Regions from separate parts of the Pseudomonas sp. GW821-FHT02H09 genome, predicted to be linked through region 2. Evidence: riboswitches for the same ligand, from Rfam matches in the RefSeq annotation. Region 2 holds a riboswitch; the other holds the start of a gene.

Region 1 (9,728 bases), on a different contig from region 2:
TGCCGGCAGTTCGTCGTATTCACCGAATTCGTTCGGCAGGCCGGCGTTCGGGTGCGCTGAAACGTAGGTGTTGGCCTTGTCCGACAGTTCTTCCAGGTACGGCCGCAGTTCACGGGCGCCAAGGGCGCAGTTCAGACCGACAGAGATCGGCTTGGCGTGGCTGATGGAGTTCCAGAAGGCTTCGGTAGTCTGACCGGACAGGGTACGGCCGGAGGCGTCGGTGATGGTGCCGGAAATCATGATCGGCAGTTCGACGCCCAATTCTTCATACACACCTTGCACGGCGAAGATCGCTGCCTTGGCGTTCAAGGTATCGAAGATGGTTTCGATCAGGATCAGGTCGGCACCGCCTTCGATCAGGCCTTTGGTGGCTTCGGTGTAGTTTTCCACCAGCTCATCGAAGGTCACGTTGCGGTAGCCCGGATTGTTAACATCCGGTGACAGCGAGCAGGTGCGGCTGGTCGGGCCGAGCACGCCAGCGACGAAGCGCGGCTTGTCCGGGGTTTCCAGGGTCTTGGCGTCGGCCACCTTGCGCGCCAGGCGCGCACCTTCTACGTTTAGCTCGTAGACCAGTGCTTCCATGCCGTAATCGGCCTGGGACACTTGGGTGGCGTTAAAGGTGTTGGTTTCGAGAATGTCGGCGCCAGCATCCAGATACGCCTTCTCGATCGCCCCGATCACGTCCGGGCGGCTAAGAATCAACAGGTCGTTGTTGCCTTTGACGTCGCTCGGCCAGTCAGCGAAGCGTTTGCCACGGTAGTCCTGTTCCTCGAGCTTGTAGCTCTGGATCATCGTGCCCATGCCGCCATCGAGAATCAGGATGCGCTCTTTGAGGGCTTGATGGAGAGCTTGAAGGCGAGCGCTGCGATCGGACATAGGACTACCTGGAAAGGCCAATACAAAGAACGGCGATGATAGCAAACCTGTGTGCTTTTAGAGCATGGCAGGCTTTTGCATGAATATCGCTCATGTTGGTGGCCGGGATAGACCGGTAGAATCGCGACGTTTTTCTATCGCCGGAACCAGGGACATGTCTTATCGCGTTGTCATCGGCAGTATTTTGCTGCTGTTAAGTTTCGCCGCCACAGCGCAAGGTCCGGCGCCAGCGATTTCCTATACCCGTGATATTCAACCGATCTTTACCGATAAGTGCGTGGCCTGCCATGCCTGCTATGACTCCGCCTGTCAGCTCAATCTGGGCAGTGGGGAGGGTGCGGCACGGGGCGCTACGAAAATGCCGGTCTATAACGGCCAGCGCAGTCAAGCCTCAAGGCCGACGCGGCTGTTCTACGACGCCTTTGGCAAGGCGGCCTGGCAGCGTGAGGATTTCTATTCAGTGCTCGATGCTCAGGGCAGCCAGGCGGCGCTGATGGCGCGAATGCTTGAACTGGGCCACAAAACGCCACTTCGGCCCAACGCGAAGTTGCCCGGGGAGATCGTTTTGGGCCTCGAGCGCGAGAACATGTGCCCAATGCCGGGCGAGTTTGACAGCTATGCCGGTGCACATCCCAAAGAGGGCATGCCGCTGGCGGTGACGGGCCTGACCGATCAGCAGTACCAGACCCTGCAACGCTGGTTGGCGTCAGGGGCGCCGATCGATGATCAAGACCTGGCGCCCAGTGCCCAGGAGGCGTTGCAGATTGTTCAGTGGGAAAGCCTGCTCAATGCCTCGGGCGCTCGGGAAAGCCTGGTCGCTCGATGGCTGTTTGAGCATTTGTTCCTGGCACACATCTATTTCAAGGGCGGTGAGCCGGGGCATTTCTTCCAATGGGTGCGTTCGCGTACGCCGCCGGGGAAGCCGATCGACCTGATCGCCACCCGTCGTCCAAATGACGACCCCGGTACTCAGATCTATTACCGCTTGTGGCCGGTGCAGGGTGTGATCGTGCACAAGACCCACATCACTTTTGGCCTGGGCCCGGCAAAAATGGCGCGGGTCAAAACCCTGTTCTACAGCGGTAACTGGCACGTCAATGCGTTGCCCGGTTACGGGCCGGAGCGGCGGGCCAATCCGTTCGAAACGTTCGAGGCGATTCCGGCGCAGGCGCGTTATCAGTTCATGCTCGATAATGCCGAATACTTTGTGCGGACCTTTATCCGTGGTCCGGTCTGCCGAGGGCAGATTGCTACTGACGTGATTCGCGACAACTTCTGGGCGTTGTTCCAGGCGCCGGAACATGACCTGTACATCACCAACCGCAACTACCGCACTAAGGCAACGCCGTTGCTGGCGATGCCGGGACAAAATGATGATGTCGGCAGTGTCTTGACCCTGTGGCACAACTATCGCGACAAGCGCAACGAATATGAAGCCTTGCGCCGGGACACCTACGCCGATGCGCCAGCGCCAAGCTGGTCGACCCTATGGGCCGGCAACGACAACGCCTTGCTGAGCATTTTCCGCCACTTCGACAGCGCCTCGGTGAACAAAGGCTTGATCGGTGACGTACCGCAAACGATGTGGCTGTTCGACTATCCGTTGCTGGAACGCACGTATTATCAGTTGGCGGTCAATTTCGATGTATTCGGAAACGTTTCCCACCAGGCCCAGACCCGTCTGTATTTCGACCTGATCCGCAACGGCGCCGAGCAGAACTTCCTGCGCCTGATGCCGGCCGATTCCCGGAACGATTATCTCGACGATTGGTACCAGAGCAGCGGCAAGTTCAAGATGTGGCTGGACTATGAAAGCATCGACAACGACAAACGCACCGCACTGAAGCTGGATGAAAAGGACCCGAAGCGCGATTTCGCCAACCAACTGCTGGCGCGCTACGGTGACTTGAACGCCAGGCCTGACCCGATCAATCGCTGTGACGGCGCGTATTGCTCACGGCCGAATATCGATCCGGCCCTGCAAGACGCCGAACAGGCCTTGAGTCGCCTGGTCTCGCGCCCGGCTGCGGGGCTTCGGGTCATCGATCAGTTGCCAGAGGCCACGATGCTGCGCATCGAGACCAAAAGCGGCAAGCGTGAGGTCTACAGCCTGCTGCGCAACCGCGCCCACAGTAACGTGGCGTTCCTGCTCGGCGAGGCGCTGCGTTATCAACCCGGATTGGATACGTTGACGATTTATCCAGGCGTACTCAGCAGCTATCCGAACTTCATCTTCAACATCCCGGCCGAGCAGGTTCCCGAGTTTGTTGCGCGAATGGAGAGCGCCAAGGATGCTGATCACTTCGAGAAAATCGTTGATCGCTGGGGGATTCGTCGCAGCCATCCACAGTTCTGGCAGTACTTCCATGACCTGACCGAGTACATTCGCGCAACCGAGCCGGTGGAAGCGGGCGTGCTGGACATGAACCGCTACGAGAACCTGTAATCGATGGTGACGATGGCCGGTTCTTTCCCGACAAAAATACTAGGACTTTGTCCGGCGCGATGATTGGCGTAAACTGCGTCCAAGCCTGCGAGGAGTTTCCATGACCGCTATTACCATTACCGATGCTGCCCACGATTATCTGGCTGATCTGCTTTCCAAGCAGAACACCCCGGGAATCGGCATCCGAGTCTTTATTACCCAGCCTGGCACCCAATACGCCGAAACCTGTATTGCCTATTGCAAGCCGGGCGAAGAAAAACCGGAAGATACCGCGCTGGGGCTCAAAAGCTTCACCGCTTATATCGATTCCTTCAGCGAAGCCTTCCTGGACGATGCCGTGGTTGATTACGCCACCGATCGTATGGGCGGCCAACTGACCATCAAGGCGCCAAACGCCAAAGTTCCGATGGTCAACGCTGACAGCCCGGTGAACGAGCGCATCAACTATTACCTGCAAACCGAAATCAACCCGGGGCTGGCCAGCCACGGCGGTCAGGTCAGCCTGATCGATGTGGTTGAAGACGGTATCGCCGTGCTGAAATTCGGCGGTGGTTGCCAGGGCTGCGGCCAGGCTGATGTCACCTTGAAGGAAGGCATCGAGCGCACACTGCTTGAGCGTATTCCGGAGCTTAAAGGTGTACGCGACGTCACCGACCATACGCAGAAAGAAAACGCCTACTACTAAGGTGTTCGCTGCAAACAGAAAAAACGGCGCCCCGTGAGCGCCGTTTTTTTATGCCTGGGATTTGAGGTGGTCATTAAATAGCCCTCGTATTGATCGTTCCCATGCTCCGCGTGGGAATGCAGCCCGGGACGCTCCGCGTCCCAGGAGCTGACGCAGAGCGTCCGTTGAGGTGTTCCCACGCGCGAGCGTGGGGACGATCATGTTCAGGGTCTGTACAAATGCGCATGCCCGGCACGATACAGCGACGATTCACTGAAATTGTCGCTGGCCAGCACCCGACCCACCAGGATGAGCGCGGTACGACGAAATCCCTTTGCCTGAACCTTTTCAGTAATATCAGCCAATGTGCCCACCACCCAATCCTGATCCGGCCAGGTGGCGCGATGAATCACTGCAATCGGGCAGTCCAGGCCATAGTGCGGGACCAGTTCGGCGATGATTTTCTCCAGATGATTGACCCCCAGATGAATCGCCATGGTCGCTCCATGCTGTGCCAGGCTGCCGAGTTCTTCCCCGGCCGGCATCGCCGTTTTGTCGGCATAGCGGGTCAGAATCACGCTCTGGGACACGTCCGGTAGCGTCAGCTCCGCGCCCAGCAGGGCCGCGCAGGCTGCGGTTGCCGTTACGCCAGGGATGATTTCAAAGGGAATATTCAACTCGCGCAAATAGCGAATCTGCTCGCCAATTGCGCCGTACAGGCTCGGATCGCCGGAATGCACCCGGGCCACGTCCTGACCTTTGCCATGGGCGGTCTTGATCAATTCAATGATCTGCTCCAGGTGCAATTCTGCACTGTTGATCACCTGTTCGGCCTGGTGGCCTTCCAGCACGGCAGCGGGCACCAGCGAGCCGGCATAGATGATGACCGGGCAACTGCGGATCAGCCGCTGGCCTTTGACGGTGATCAGTTCCGGGTCGCCGGGACCTGCGCCGATAAAGTAGACGGTCATGGCTGTTTCCTGTGCAAAGTCGTGTCGGCAATGCTTCAGATGAAGATTGCTCATGATCAAGGGCGGGGATTATCGGGGATTTTACGGCGCAGATGCCAATGCAAAGGTGGCCTGGGCGTATTTCTGTCGCGAGATCAGCAGTTTGGCCGGGCTTTGCGTCAGATGCTCGGCCAGTGCCAGCGCAGCGCTTTCGGCCACGCCATAGCAACCGGTGCGTTCAAATGCGATCTCTGAGCGATGACTCAGTTGTGGCTCATAGGCAGCGAGCTGTGCACTGCTGAAGAATGTCAGCGGCAACGCCAATTGCGCAGCCAGCTCAAGCAGGCCAGGCTCCTCTCGTTTCAGGTCGATACTGGCCAGGGCCTGGATCGCTTGCAGATCGATGTGGTGAGCCTGCAACGCCTGATCGAGCAACGCCTGTAGCGTGGCGGCGGGGCAGCCACGCTGGCAGCCCAGGCCGACTACCAGGGTCGGCGCTGTGCTGATGTCAGTCATGCGCGGTATTGGCCTTCGCTTTTGCGACGGAACAACCAGGCGCTGATCAGGCCCAGGGCCAGCCAGAACGCGGCGTTGGTCAATTGCGAAGCGATTTTGAATTGTGCTTCGAGCGCTTCCGGCGCCAGGCTGGAATGCACCTGCGGTTGCGGCGCGCCAATGATGTGCGGTACCGCCAGAATTGCCACGCCGAGAATCTTCAATAGCCAGTGTTTGCCAAACACGATCAGCGCAATGCCGACAGCGGTGGACGCCGCGGTCCCGGCCCACCAGGTCTGCCGTTGCAGCAGGTCAGCGGCGGCAGTGCCGGGCAGCTCCGGCGGCAGGCCCATGGTCGGTGCCAGGCAGAAGGTCGCGTAACCGGCCAGGCCCCAGAGCAAACCTTCGGACGTGCGACCCGGAGCGCGCAGGGTATAGAGACCCGCAAGCATCAGGGCGAAACCGACGGCCACCACCAGATTGCCACCGGTGGTCGAGAGCACGCGCTGCCAGCCGTCCTCCGGCTCCCAGGCTTCGGCATCATGGGTATGACCGGCCATGGCGCCTTCAGCGTGTTCGTGGACTTCGGCGGCCGGGGCCTTTTCATAGGTTTCCGCCTGGAGAATCAGCGGCGCGACCCAGAAGCTTTGCAGCAAGGTCAGCAACAAGGCCGCGAGCAGCCCTGTGAAACCTGCGGTTTGCGCAATACGCTTGATCATGTCAGCAGGTCTCAATGGCACGGAAAAGCGGAGCTGTGACGGGTGTCGTGGGCGGCGTTGTGCACCGCTTCGATATGCGAGAAACCGGCGAAATACACCAGGCACGCGCCCAGAATCGATGCGCCGATGGCGGCAATCAGACGTTGGCTCAGGGTGGACGTGGTGCTGGCGGTGCCTGCGTGGCGGGTGCTGCTGATGATCGACATGGCGCTTCCCTCTGATGTGTCAGCGGGTGAATCGAGCGCATGAAAACCCCTGCGAGACAGGCTCGCAGCGGTTCAAACAGCGCCCGCCCACCGCGGGTTTGTTATTTCAGTATTGCGGGCCGGTCTCCGGGCTCACGAGGGGTTTGGGCCAGTGCCTTCACCTGCAAGAGTCACCTTCCCATGCCGAACTGCTGGCACAGTGGATCTGACTCTTCGCTCGCTTACCGTTGCGGGGGCAGCACCGGACTGATCAAGGCTTTGAGTAAAGCACATGACTCACCGGTTTCCCGTTTCACCCTGTGAAGGGCACCCGTAACAAGTTGCGTAGGAGAGCATGGGCGGGGGATGAGAGTCAATTGGCAAGGTTTCTCACTTGTTGGACCGAGGCGCTTCCATCGCGAGCAAGCTCGCTCCTACAAGGGGACCGCGATTGAATGTAGGAGCGAGCTTGCTCGCGATGGCGTCGTCACAGTCACCATAGATCTCTGTCCGGACATTGACCCGCCCCCAAGCGATGCGTAGCCTTGCGCTTTCGAGGTTCTTCGGCACTCTCGCCGAAGCTAAGAAGGGAACGCGGTCAATGCCGCGGCTGCCCCCGCAACTGTGAACGGTTCCGTTTCTGCCATGCCACTGCACCCTCTATCCATAGAGCGAGCGGGAAGGCGCAGAAATCGCCAGTCGAAAGACCGGCAGGCCGTCAGCCAGGAGACCTGCCTCGTACCAGATTCTCACTACAACCGGGCGGGGTGATCCGGTGGCGAAATCTTCCGCGCCCATCGGTGTGGTTGTCGTCCCGTATGCCCGCCACCTTGCCAAAGGGCATCCGATGAAAACACTGGCCAAACTTCCCGTCACCATCGTCACCGGCTTCCTCGGCTCGGGCAAAACCACCTTGCTGCGGCATATGCTTGATAACGCCCAGGGCCGCCGCATTGCAGTGATCGTCAACGAATTTGGCGAGCTGGGCATCGACGGCGAAATTCTCAAGCAATGTTCCATCGGTTGCACTGAAGAAGAGGCCAGCGGCCGGGTCTATGAACTGGCCAACGGTTGCCTGTGCTGCACCGTCCAGGAAGAGTTCTTCCCGGTGATGCGCGAGCTGGTTGCCCGTCGCGCCGACCTGGATCACATCCTCATCGAAACCTCTGGCCTGGCGCTGCCCAAACCGCTGGTGCAAGCCTTCCAGTGGCCGGAAATCCGCAGTGCCTGCACTGTCGATGCAGTGATCACGGTGGTCGACAGCCCGGCCGTGGCCGCCGGCACCTTCGCTGCGTTCCCGGATCAAGTCGACGCCCAGCGCAAGCTTGACCCGAACCTGGACCACGAATCACCGCTGCACGAACTGTTCGCCGACCAGCTGGCCAGCGCCGACCTGGTGATCCTCAACAAAGCCGACCTGATCAGCCCTGAAGACCTGGCCAAAGTGCGCCTGGAAGTCGCCGAAGAACTGCCGCCAGCAGTAAAAATCATCGAAGCCAGCAGCGGTCGCTTGCCTCTGGAGGTTTTGATTGGTCTGGGCGCCGGTTCCGAAGAGCATATCGACAGCCGTCACAGCCACCACGACCATCATCACGACGGTGATGCCGATAGTGAAGGGCATGATGACCATGACCACGACGCCTTCGATTCCATTTCCATCGAACTGCCCCAGGCCGACGAAAGCCTGCTGCTGGATGCCCTGACCCAGTTGGTGGTTCAGCACGGCATTCTGCGGGTCAAAGGTTTCGCCGCGGTTGCGAACAAGCCGATGCGCTTGCTGATCCAGGGCGTGGGCACGCGCTTCGACAGACATTTCGACCGTGCCTGGCGCGCCGATGAGCCGCGTGCAACACGCCTGGTACTGATTGGCCAGGAACTGGATGCCGCTCTGATCGAAGCGCAATTGCGCGCCGCACTCGGCGCCTGAGCCATGCACCTGCTCAGGACCCAGCCCGGAGGTTTCGTGTCGGATGACAACATTGCCGACCTTGGACAAACCCCCGCCGAGCTGGTGATCCTGTGCAGCGGCGATTCCAGCCTGGCGCTGCTCGCCGAAGCCGCGCAGCAATTACCGGACGACTACCCGAGCCTGCGTCTGGCCAACCCGATGCAGGTACAGAACCACGCCTCGGTCGACCTGTACGTCGACGAAGTCTTGTGTCACGCCAAAGTCATTCTGATCTCGCTGCACGGCGGGATCGGTTATTGGCGTTACGGCATCGAGCGTCTGGTGCAGCTGGCCGAGAAGGGCGTGCAACTGATTCTGGTGCCCGGCGACGATCGTCCCGACCCGGAACTGAGCGACCTGAGCACGGTGGTCGCCGAAGACCGCGATCGGCTTTGGCACTTCCTGCGTCAAGGTGGTTTGGGCAACGCGCTGGACCTGTATCGCTGCCTGGCCAGTCGCTGGCTGGATCGCGATTACCCATGGGCCGAACCACAAATCCTGCCGCGTACGGCGATTTACCATCCGCGCAAAAGCAGCGCCACGCTCAGCGATTGGCAAGCCGACTGGCACGCTGATCAACCCGTGGCGGCGGTGTTGTTCTATCGCTCGCACCTGCAGGCGGCGAACACCGCTTTTATCGATGTTTTCTGCCAGCGCTTGCAGGCGGCGGGGCTTAACCCGTTGCCGATTGCGCTGGCCAGTTTGAAAGAGCCTGGCTGCCTGGCGATGGTCGAAGATTGGCTGGACGAGGTCGAGGCTGGGGTGATTCTGAACACCACCGGTTTTGCCCAGTCCAGTCCTGAAGCACCGCATCTGCGGCCTTTCCGGCGTAATATCCCGGTGATCCAGGCGATCTGCGCCCAGGACAACGAGCCCGGCTGGCGCGCCAGCGAGCAGGGCCTCGGGCCGCGAGACCTGGCCATGCATATCGCTTTGCCGGAGCTGGACGGGCGCATCATCAGTCGGCCCATCAGCTTCAAGGACCTGGCCTGGCGCAGCGAGCGCAGTCAGTCCGATGTGGTCTGCTACCGACCTGCGCCTGCGCGTATGGACTTCGTCGCCGAACTGGCGCGGCGCTGGATTGATCTGGCGCGGGTACCGAATGGCGAAAAGCGTATCGCGCTGATTCTTGCCAACTACCCGACCCGTGATGGCCGGATCGGCAACGGCGTGGGCCTCGACACCCCGGCCGCTGCGCTGAATATCCTGCGGGCGCTGCACGCTGAGGGCTATCCGCTGCCGGCGCAACTGCCTGAAAGTGGCACAGCGCTGATTCAGCAATTGCTTGGCGGGGTCAGCAATGATCTGGAGAGCATCGACCAGCGGCCATGCCAGCAAAGCCTGGCACTGGACGACTATTGCTTGATGTTCAATTGCCTGCCCGAAGCCAATCGCAACGCGGTGCTTGAGCGCTGGGGCGCGCCTGAAAGCGATCCGATGTTCCG
Region 2 (9,728 bases):
GGCTCAAGCGCTGTACTGGTCAGCGAGTGATGATAGGTGTGGCCGCGCAACGAGCCCTCTGGCAGATCAACTGCCTGCAAGGCCAACGCCGCGAGACGCTTTTGCATCACCGCTTCGCCGGCGAGCAACCCCACCAGTTCGGCGCGCTGACCGTCGACATCGGTCAGGGAGTCGAGCAGATACAACATGCCGCCACACTCGGCCAGCAACGGCTTGTCGGCCGCGTGGTGCGCGCGGATCGCAGCCAGCATCGTGGCGTTTTCCGCCAGCGCAACATGATGCAATTCCGGGTAGCCGCCCGGCAGGTACAAGCTGTCAGCCTCGGGCAGTTCGCGATCATGGATCGGCGAAAAGAACAGCAACTCGGCGCCCATCGCCCGTAGCAGGTCCAGGCTCGCCCCGTAGGTGAAAGCAAATGCCTCATCGCGAGCCACGGCAATCCGCACACCGGCCAATAATGGCTCGGCGACGACAACCTCAGGCGCAGCGAACCCGACTGCCGGCGGCAACGCCACTTCACAACTGCTGGCCAAGGCTTCGGCCGCCGCGTCGAGGCGCAGATCCAGATCATTCAGTTCGCTGGCCTGCACCAGGCCCAGGTGGCGGCTCGGCAGTTCGATCCCGGTTTCGCGAGACAGCGCGCCATACCAGCGCAGGCCTTCGGTCAGGCTGCCTTCGAGCAATTGCGCGTGGCGCAACGTGCCAACCCGGTTGGCCAGAACGCCGGCAAACGGCAAGTCCGCCTGATAGCGCGCCAGCCCCAAGGCCAGAGCACCGAACGTCTGGGCCATGGCCGTACCGTCGATCACGGCGAGCACCGGTACGCCGAAGTGCCGCGCCAAATCGGCGCTGGACGGCGTACCGTCGAACAGGCCCATGACGCCTTCGATCAGGATCAGGTCAGCCTCGCCCGCCGCTTCCCACAGCAGTCGACGGCTTTCTTGTTCGCCGACCATCCACATGTCCAATTGATACACCGGCGCGCCGCTGGCGCGCTCGAGAATCATCGGGTCGAGAAAGTCCGGACCGCACTTGAATACCCGGACCTTGCGCCCCTGATTGCGATGCAAGCGGGCCAGCGCGGCGGTCACGGTGGTCTTGCCCTGACCGGAAGCCGGTGCGGCGATCAATACCGCCGGACAATGACGTGCATCACTCATGCTTCAATACTCACAGCTCAATGCCCTTTTGCGCTTTGATCCCGGCCTGGAACGCATGTTTGAGCACGCCCATTTCGGTAACCGTGTCGGCCAGATCAATCATTTCGGGCTTGGCGCCGCGGCCGGTTACCAGCACGTGCTGCATTGGCGGGCGAGCCTGCAAATCGCTGAGAACCAGGTCCAGGTCGAGATAACCGTGCTTGAGGGCGATGTTCAGCTCGTCAAGCACCACCAGGCCAATGGCCGGGTCACGCAGCAGTTCACGGGACACTTCCCAGGCCGCTTCGGCTGCGGCGATGTCACGCTGGCGATCCTGGGTTTCCCAGGTGAAGCCTTCGCCCATGACGTGAAAGCGTACTTGCTCGGGAAAGCGTCGAAAGAACAGCTCCTCCCCGGTGCTGTTGCGACCCTTGATGAACTGCACCACGCCGCATTTCATTCCGTGGCCCATGGCCCGTGCAAGCATGCCAAAGGCAGAACTGCTCTTGCCTTTGCCGTTGCCGGTCAGGACCAACAGCAGCCCGCACTCGTTCGGCGAGTTGGCAATACGCTCGTCGATCACGGCTTTTTTGCGCAACATACGCGCCAGATGGCGTTCGTCACGATCGGGGGATTCAGTCATGGCAGCTCTCCGTTGGAACGATAACGGGGGGGCAGGAATAGAAATAGACGGCATAAGCCTGGCATCGCCCACCGTGATGCCGCTGGATGGATCAGGCCGGTCTCCGGGCTCATGAGGGGCATCGCTGCCGAGCTGCACGCCTTCCCGTATCGACAGTCGACACAGTGGCCAAAAGCGCAGCCTTGACTCATTTACCGTTGCGGGGGCAGCGCCGGGATCGCTGTCCGTTCTGTTAAAGAACGCACACTCACCGGCTTCCCTGTTTCACTCTGTCGACCTTGGGTCACAGAGCACCTGAAACAAGTCGCGAAGGTTAGAGGGTTGGGGGTGGAGCGTCAATTAAACCCGGGGCGTTCGCCCGCGATATTATGTGCCGTCGTTCAATAAACTGACGCCAATCTTGTGCCACACTGAAAGCAGTGATATCAAATAGCCACAACACTAACATCACAAAAATAAAGGTGGGCAACATGCAAGGCATGATCATCAGCAATCCGAAGCTGGAATTCCTGCGCCCAGTGCTGGAGCGCTGGTTTGAATGTATCGATCGCTACATCCAGGTACGCGGTGATAACGAATCCCCTTATTGGTTTGATGAACGCACCAACCTTGGGCTGCTCTCGGCTGCCGCCTGGATGTCGGAAATGGTGACACTGGAACAGACCCCGACGAAAAAACAGCAGGAAGACGGCGACCGCAATGGACGTGCCGACCTCTACATCGCCACCAATGAGGAACGGGTCTACATCCAGGCCACCCAGCGCTGGCCGCGGGTCAATAACCTGAACCTCACTCAAGCGCTGCTCGACGCCGTGAGCGATGCCAGGAAGATCAGCTACGCCAGCGATCTGAAGCTCGGTTGCCTGTTCGTAGCGCCACACAAACCACAACACAGCGCCACCCCAGAAGAACTCCAGGACATGGTCGACGATCTGCAAAAGGAACATACCTGCGCCGTGGCCTGGTACTTCCCTTACCCCTATCACAAGTTGCGCAATGAAGCAGGCAACTATCATCCGGGCGTCGCCGTGCTATTCAAAGAAGCCCGCGGCTGAAACGCTGAACCACCGGGCAGCTTCGCCTCTCTATGGTTACATCGGTGCATTCATAGGGGAACCAGCATACTCAAGCCGCAACTCGCCACTGCCATCGCCATCGCCATCGCCATCGCCATCGCCATCGCCAGCAAGCTGTGCTCCTACAGTTTGCGGCACAACGTCAGGCCATCGCCTAACGGCAACAGTGACAAATCGACACGCAAGTCATCCTTCAAGGCGCGGTTCAATGCCTGGATGGCTCGAGTGTCTTCACTCTCAGGATTCACCTCAAGCACCCGCCCGCTCCACAGCGTGTTATCGAAAATCGCCAGACCGCCACTTCGCAGCAGACGCAAGGCACTCTCCAGATAGGCAGGATAGTTGGCTTTGTCAGCATCGATGAAGATCAAGTCGAAACAGCCACCCTGCCCTTGCTGCTCGATCTGCGCCAGGGTTTCCAGTGCAGGCGCCAGACGCAAATCAATTCGCTGCGCCACACCCGCCTCCTGCCAGTAACGGCGTGCAGTGGCGTTGTAATCACCCGGGATATCGCAGCAAATCAAGGTACCGTCATCCGGCAAGGCTGCGGCCATGCACAAGGCGCTGTAGCCGGTGAAAGTACCGACTTCCAGCAAACGCCTGGCGCCGGTCAGCTTGACCAACAACGCGAGGAACTGACCCTGCTCGGGCGCCACCTGCCAGCGGGCCATGGGCAAGGCCTGGGTTTCGTCACGCAAGCGGCGCAACAACGGCGTTTCGCGCAGGGAAACATCCAGCAGATAGCTGTAGAGGGAATCGTCGAGATTGAGAGTGCGAGCGGTCATGACAACCTCTGCAAAGGTGCGACCTAAGGGTTGCGCGCCAGATGCTCAGGCTGCAATACCCGCTTGGCGCTTAGATAGGCTTTCTGCCAATAGGTTTTGGACAGACTGTCCAGCTTAACCGTTCCGCCAGTGGCCGGCGCGTGAACAAACCGGCCTTCGCCGACATAGATCCCGGCGTGACTGACTTGCGAGCCGCCATTGGTGGCGAAAAATACCAGATCGCCGGTTTGCAGTGCATTCTGGTCGACATCCTGAGCGCGCATGCCGATCATCTCGCGGGTCGAACGCGGCAGAGTGATGCCAGCTGCATCGCGATAGACATAGCCGATCAGGCCACTGCAATCAAAACCCGAATCCGGCGTATTACCCCCCCAACGATAAGGCGTACCCACCAGGCCCAACGCACGGAAAAGCACGTCTTCAGCGGCAGGCGAATAGGTTTGAGGGGAAGCGAAAACAGGAGGCCGAACCACCGGAGCTGGCGGCGGAGTATGGCTGGCGCATGCACTGAGCAGTGCCGCGAAAACGAGAAGGGCGAGGCGGGCCGACGTCGACATATGCAGAACAATCCTGATCTGGATGCGGCTTTCTCTGCCGTGAGGCTGAAAACAAAACCGCGTAAGCAGGGCTTACGCGGTTAGGTTATCAACAATAGGTCAGGATTCTAGCGGCTACGCGTCAAACTTCAAGTAAGACTTTAACTTAACCTTACAAAAAGACTGATTACTTGCGAGCAGTGACCGTGGTCGGGGCCATGGCGAGTGCGCGCTTGGCTTCGATGAAGGTCTTGCTCCAGTAGCTGTCGCCCAGGTTATCGACTCGAACACCACCGCTACGACGGCTGCTGGAGTGGATGAACTGGTCATCACCCAGGTAGATCCCCGCGTGACTGACACGGCCACGGCGACCACTGGTGCTGAAGAACAGCAGATCACCGGGCTTGAGATTGTTGCGAGCGACCAGCGGTGCGTCAACGTTGATCATCTCGCGAGTGGAGCGCGGCAAATTCATGCCCGCCTCTTCACGGAACAGATAACCGATGAAGCCGCTGCAATCGAAGCCAGCCTCGGAGGTGCCACCGAAACGGTAGCGGGTACCGATCAGAGACATACCACGCTCAAGGATGCTGTCGGCCAGAACTGGCAGCTGGTACGGCTTGCTGCCGGCGAAGTCGGCCAGTTCTTTTTCAGTCGCCAGTTCTTCCCGGTAAGCAGCGGAAGACTGGGCAGTAACAGAATTTTTAAACTGTTGTTCTTGCTGTTGCGACACCGGAGAGTGAGCAGCGCAACCAAACAACAGGGTGACGAGTGCGAGAGGCACGAGGGGTGCGAAGCGCTTTAGCATGGGCACGACCGTGGCTGAAGATATAAAGAAGCCGCGACTATGCCTTCTATCATCCTCATTTGCAAATTCAATCGATGTAAATGTGACTTATCGGTTTCTCGTTTACATCTAAGGCCTTAAGCCCGATATAAACGCTCGCGCACCCTGGAAGCATCCCTGGAGCGGGTTTTCTGGCGCCTTGAAAGTGCCAAAAAAGCGCTACAGACTGCGGTTTTACCAGCCCAGGGTTTCTTTAAGGAAGGGAATGGTCAGCTTGCGTTGCGCCTGCAACGAAGCCTGATCGAGACGTTCCAGCAGCTCGAACAACGCACTCATGCTGCGAGTGCCGCGAGTGAGGATAAAGTGCCCGACCTCATCGGTCAGGTGCAGACCACGACGCGAAGCACGCAATTGCAGAGCTCGCAGCTTGTCTTCATCGGACAGTGGACGCATCTGGAAAATCAACGCCAGGGTCAAGCGTGATTTCAAGTCCGCCAGCTTCACCGGCAATTCACGTGGGGAGGTTGAAGCGGCGATCAGCAGACGCCGACCACTGTCACGCAAACGGTTGAACAGATGGAACAACGCCTCTTCCCAGTCCGCTCGCCCCGCTACCGCCTGCAAATCATCCAGACAGACCAGCTCGTATTGCTCAAGGTTGTCGAGAATTTCGATACCGCGATCCAGCAACTCTGCCAGCGGCAAGTACACCGCCGGCTCGCCCATTTGTTCAAAACGCAAGCAAGCGGCTTGCAGCAAGTGCGTACGCCCGACGCCATCCTTGCCCCAGAGATAGATCAGGCTTTCGGTCCAGCCGGCGTCGGCTTCGCAAAGCCGCTCGACATAGCCGAGTGCAGCGGCATTGGCGCCTGGGTAGTAGTTGATAAAGGTGGCGTCATCACGCAGACGCACACCTAGGGGCAGCTGAATCGGTTTCATGCTGACTGAACAGTTCCAAACGAACCGTTAGTGGCCTCTGTGTAAAGTTTGCAAAGTTTATACCCGTGACGCCGGGCGCACAATGCAGCAGACCATAAGCAAAATCAAAGGTTTGCGTTAATTTACAGGTACCGACGGGGTTTGTTTGACGGCGGATGTGACAGCCATGAACACCCTACAGGCCTGCCCGGCAATGAGCCGGGCAGCCTTGGGCGCTTAATCGACAGCGCATCTCAATCAGAATCTTCCACACCACTGTACATGCCAGAATCTTTATACAAATCATGCACATGGCGCACCAGCACCATGATCACCGCTGCCACCGGCAACGCCAGCAGGATCCCGGTGAATCCAAACAGCTCACCGCCAGCCATGATCGCAAAGATCACCGCCACCGGGTGCAAGCCTATCCGGTCCCCGACCAACAACGGCGTTAGCACCATGCCTTCCAACGCCTGACCGACCATGAACACCGCGACAATGCCAATCATCGAATACAGATCACCACCAAACTGAAACAACCCGACGATCAACGCCGCGCCAATCCCGATGACAAACCCCATGTATGGCACGATGGCCGCCAGGCCGGCAATCAGACCGATCAACAGCCCGAGCTCCAGCCCGACCAGCATCAAGCCTGCTGCATAGATCACACCCAAGGCCAGCATCACCAGCAACTGACCGCGAACAAATGCCCCAAGTACTTCGTGGCACTCTCCTGCCAATGACACCGCACGCTCTTCACGATTGCGAGGTAGCAGGCTACGGATCCTGGCCATCATCAGATCCCAGTCCCGAAGGAGGTAGAAACTGACCACCGGGATCAACACCAGGTTAGCCAGCCAGGCGATCAACGCCAGGCCGGAGGCCGTTGCCTGGCTCAGTACCACACCGACAATGTCGGTGGTCTGCCCCATATGCTCACTGATCGCAGCCTTGACCTTGTCGAACTTCCAGAAACCTTCTGCAAGCCCCAGTTTCGACTGCACCCAAGGCATCGCCGTGTGCTGCAACCAATCGAGCATTTGCGGTGCCAGCTCATACAGCCGGAACAACTGCTTGGCCAGCATGGGCACAAGAACCAGCAACAACGTCATGACGATCAAGGTGAATAGCGCGAACACTGCCACCACGCCCCAGGTTCGCGAGAGGCCGAGCTTTTCCAGCCGATCCACCAGAGGGTCGAACAGATAGGCCAGCAGCAGCGCCACCAGGAACGGTGAGAGGATCGGATGCAATAGATACACAAACGCGCACAGCAGGATGACCCCACCCAACCACACCCAACGACGCGTATCAGCCATGAACCACTCCAGCTTGTATATAAGGAAAGAAAAACTTACCAGCGGAAACGCAGTTGCGCGGTTGGTGCCGGAGCACTAACCGGCGCTGCACCTTCGACCGCTGGCTGAGCAGACGCTACCGGCGCCACCGGCACACCCGCGGGAACCTCTTGCAGCTTCGCCAACCCCAATTGCGCTCGCAATTGCTCGGCGCTGCCATTGACCCGATAAATGACTCTGTCACCCTCGACACGCTGCACTTGCGCGCCAAACGGCTCAAGTAAATGCCCAAGCGCCGCGTAGCGCTCCAGGGTCATGCCTTGCACCTCCAGCAGCTGCTCGGTCGACGCTCCCGGCCTGGCGACGAAGCGTGGTGCCAGCTTCTGACTGACGGCCAGCAAAACGGCATCGGCCAGAGCTGCGGTATCGGCGCCCTGCACACTGCCCTGTTCACGCTGATCGCCTAGCCACAGACGCCATTTGGCCTGCCACTGCCCACCCTCCTGACGGGCATGTACCGCCAGCAAGGCGTCAGCGGCGTAGCGTTGCGAAGCTGCATACAGCGGCGCCGGGTCGGTCCCTTCAAGAATCGGTGCGGTGCCGACGATCTGTTCACTCAGATCCCCCAACGGCAAACGCAGTGGCAAACCGCGGTGCTGGGCTGCTCGGCGCAGCGGCTCGGCGCTGGCCTGGCCGTCGCCCATCAGGCTGGAGCCTTCGGTCGAATCGTTCAGCCACCAAATGAGAATCGACGGACGATTGCTACCCCACAATGCCAACCCTGCCTGACGTAATGCGCGATCAGTGCTGACCGGATCGAAATCGACTTTCAGGCTTTCAGGAGGCCCGGCGTCATAGCCGTATTGGCTGATGATCTGCTGCGGATCCTTGCGAATAGCCGCCAGCCCTGGGCCCTGCGCGGCTTTGGCATCACCGGTCAAGCGCAGCACCAGAGTCTCCAAAGCCTTTTGCGTGGCTTGATCGCGCTCTTGCGGGGTCTGACCGCTGACGGGTTCGCGCACTTGATAGAGACCACTAAGGGCTTCGGCATGACTCGCCAGACTGACAAATGACAAACAACCCACAAATAGAATTTTACACAGACGCATGGAAGATTCCCGACGGAAAAAAGCGGCTGGAACAGACCGCATGAACACGATTGAGCAAGGCTGTGACCACACGCCTGCGCAAAACATTCACACGACCAATGGAAGTTTTTGCACTGTCATAACGATAGCTGGTTAAAGGCTATACCTTATACAGCTGCGAGCGAGGCTACCAACACGAGCAATAACGGCTTTTTTTAACGCGATATGTCCCTACCCGTCGGCCCGAGGATGGCCGCTGCCCCTCAAGCCTGATAAAATCGCGCGCCTTCGCAGACCGGCAACAGCTGGGCACCCTGAAATACTCGCGCGGCAATCGCGCATTGGTTTTTTCAGTGGTCTCACTGGACTCGGTCGATATCCCTGAATCCCCCCTAAAGGCCTGGATCATGAGCAAGCAACCCTCCCTGAGCTACAAGGACGCCGGTGTAGACATCGACGCCGGTGAAGCATTGGTCGAACGCATCAAGAGCGTCGCCAAGCGCACTGCGCGCCCGGAAGTCATGGGCGGCCTGGGCGGTTTTGGCGCCCTCTGCGAAATCCCGGCAGGCTACAAACAGCCGGTTCTGGTCTCCGGCACCGACGGTGTCGGCACCAAGCTGCGTCTGGCGTTGAACCTGAATAAACATGACAGCATCGGCATCGACCTGGTCGCCATGTGCGTCAACGATCTGGTGGTGTGCGGCGCAGAACCGCTGTTCTTCCTCGACTATTACGCCACCGGCAAACTGAATGTCGAGACCGCTACCCAGGTCGTGACCGGTATCGGCGCAGGTTGCGAGTTGTCCGGCTGCTCGCTGGTCGGCGGTGAAACCGCTGAAATGCCGGGCATGTACGAAGGTGAAGACTACGACCTGGCCGGTTTCTGCGTCGGCGTCGTGGAAAAATCCGAAATCATCGACGGTTCGAAAGTCGCCGCTGGCGATGCCCTGCTCGCCCTGCCGTCTTCCGGCCCGCACTCCAACGGCTACTCGCTGATCCGCAAGATCATCGAAGTGTCCGGTGCAGACATCGAAAACATCCAGCTCGACGGCAAACCTCTGACCGACCTGCTGATGGCCCCGACCCGTATCTACGTAAAGCCCCTGCTCAAGCTGATCAAAGACACTGGCGCAGTCAAAGCCATGGCCCACATCACCGGTGGCGGCCTGCTCGACAACATCCCGCGCGTTCTGCCTGAAGGCGCTCAGGCCGTGGTCGATGTCGCCAGCTGGCAGCGCCCGGCTGTCTTCGACTGGCTGCAAGAGAAAGGCAACGTTGACGAAGTGGAAATGCACCGCGTGCTGAACTGCGGCGTTGGCATGGTGATCTGCGTGGCTCAGGAGCATGTTGAAACGGCCCTCAACGTACTGCGTGAAGCAGGCGAGCAACCGTGGGTCATCGGCCAGATCGCTGCTGCCGCCGAAGGCGCTGCACAGGTCGAGCTGAAAAACC

Evidence for each region. Region 2 has a riboswitch for cobalamin ahead of cobO (cob(I)yrinic acid a,c-diamide adenosyltransferase). Riboswitches for the same ligand answer to the same signal wherever they lie in the genome.
Region 1: it holds a riboswitch for cobalamin, as region 2 does, so the genes downstream of both, AC07VR_RS13185 (CbtB domain-containing protein) here and cobO (cob(I)yrinic acid a,c-diamide adenosyltransferase) in region 2, are expected to answer to the same signal.

Annotation. Positions count from the first base shown of each region.
Region 1 covers NZ_JBWKVA010000008.1:171,043-180,770, reverse strand. The annotation lists gene metH (methionine synthase) at 1-876, opposite strand, end outside; gene AC07VR_RS13210 (fatty acid cis/trans isomerase) at 1,031-3,322, shown strand; gene nfuA (Fe-S biogenesis protein NfuA) at 3,423-4,007, shown strand; gene cobM (precorrin-4 C(11)-methyltransferase) at 4,211-4,957, opposite strand; gene AC07VR_RS13195 (cobalamin biosynthesis protein) at 5,039-5,452, opposite strand; gene AC07VR_RS13190 (CbtA family protein) at 5,449-6,150, opposite strand; gene AC07VR_RS13185 (CbtB domain-containing protein) at 6,162-6,356, opposite strand; cobalamin riboswitch at 6,457-6,685, opposite strand; cobalamin riboswitch at 6,875-7,088, shown strand; gene cobW (cobalamin biosynthesis protein CobW) at 7,183-8,262, shown strand; gene cobN (cobaltochelatase subunit CobN) at 8,266-9,728, shown strand, end outside.
Region 2 covers NZ_JBWKVA010000023.1:73,689-83,416, reverse strand. The annotation lists gene AC07VR_RS26115 (cobyrinic acid a,c-diamide synthase CobB) at 1-1,160, opposite strand, end outside; gene cobO (cob(I)yrinic acid a,c-diamide adenosyltransferase) at 1,171-1,782, opposite strand; cobalamin riboswitch at 1,860-2,095, opposite strand; gene AC07VR_RS26105 (hypothetical protein) at 2,253-2,837, shown strand; gene AC07VR_RS26100 (class I SAM-dependent methyltransferase) at 2,981-3,643, opposite strand; gene AC07VR_RS26095 (C40 family peptidase) at 3,667-4,200, opposite strand; gene AC07VR_RS26090 (C40 family peptidase) at 4,367-4,987, opposite strand; gene hda (DnaA regulatory inactivator Hda) at 5,201-5,905, opposite strand; gene AC07VR_RS26080 (AI-2E family transporter) at 6,139-7,209, opposite strand; gene AC07VR_RS26075 (DUF2066 domain-containing protein) at 7,245-8,297, opposite strand; gene purM (phosphoribosylformylglycinamidine cyclo-ligase) at 8,684-9,728, shown strand, end outside.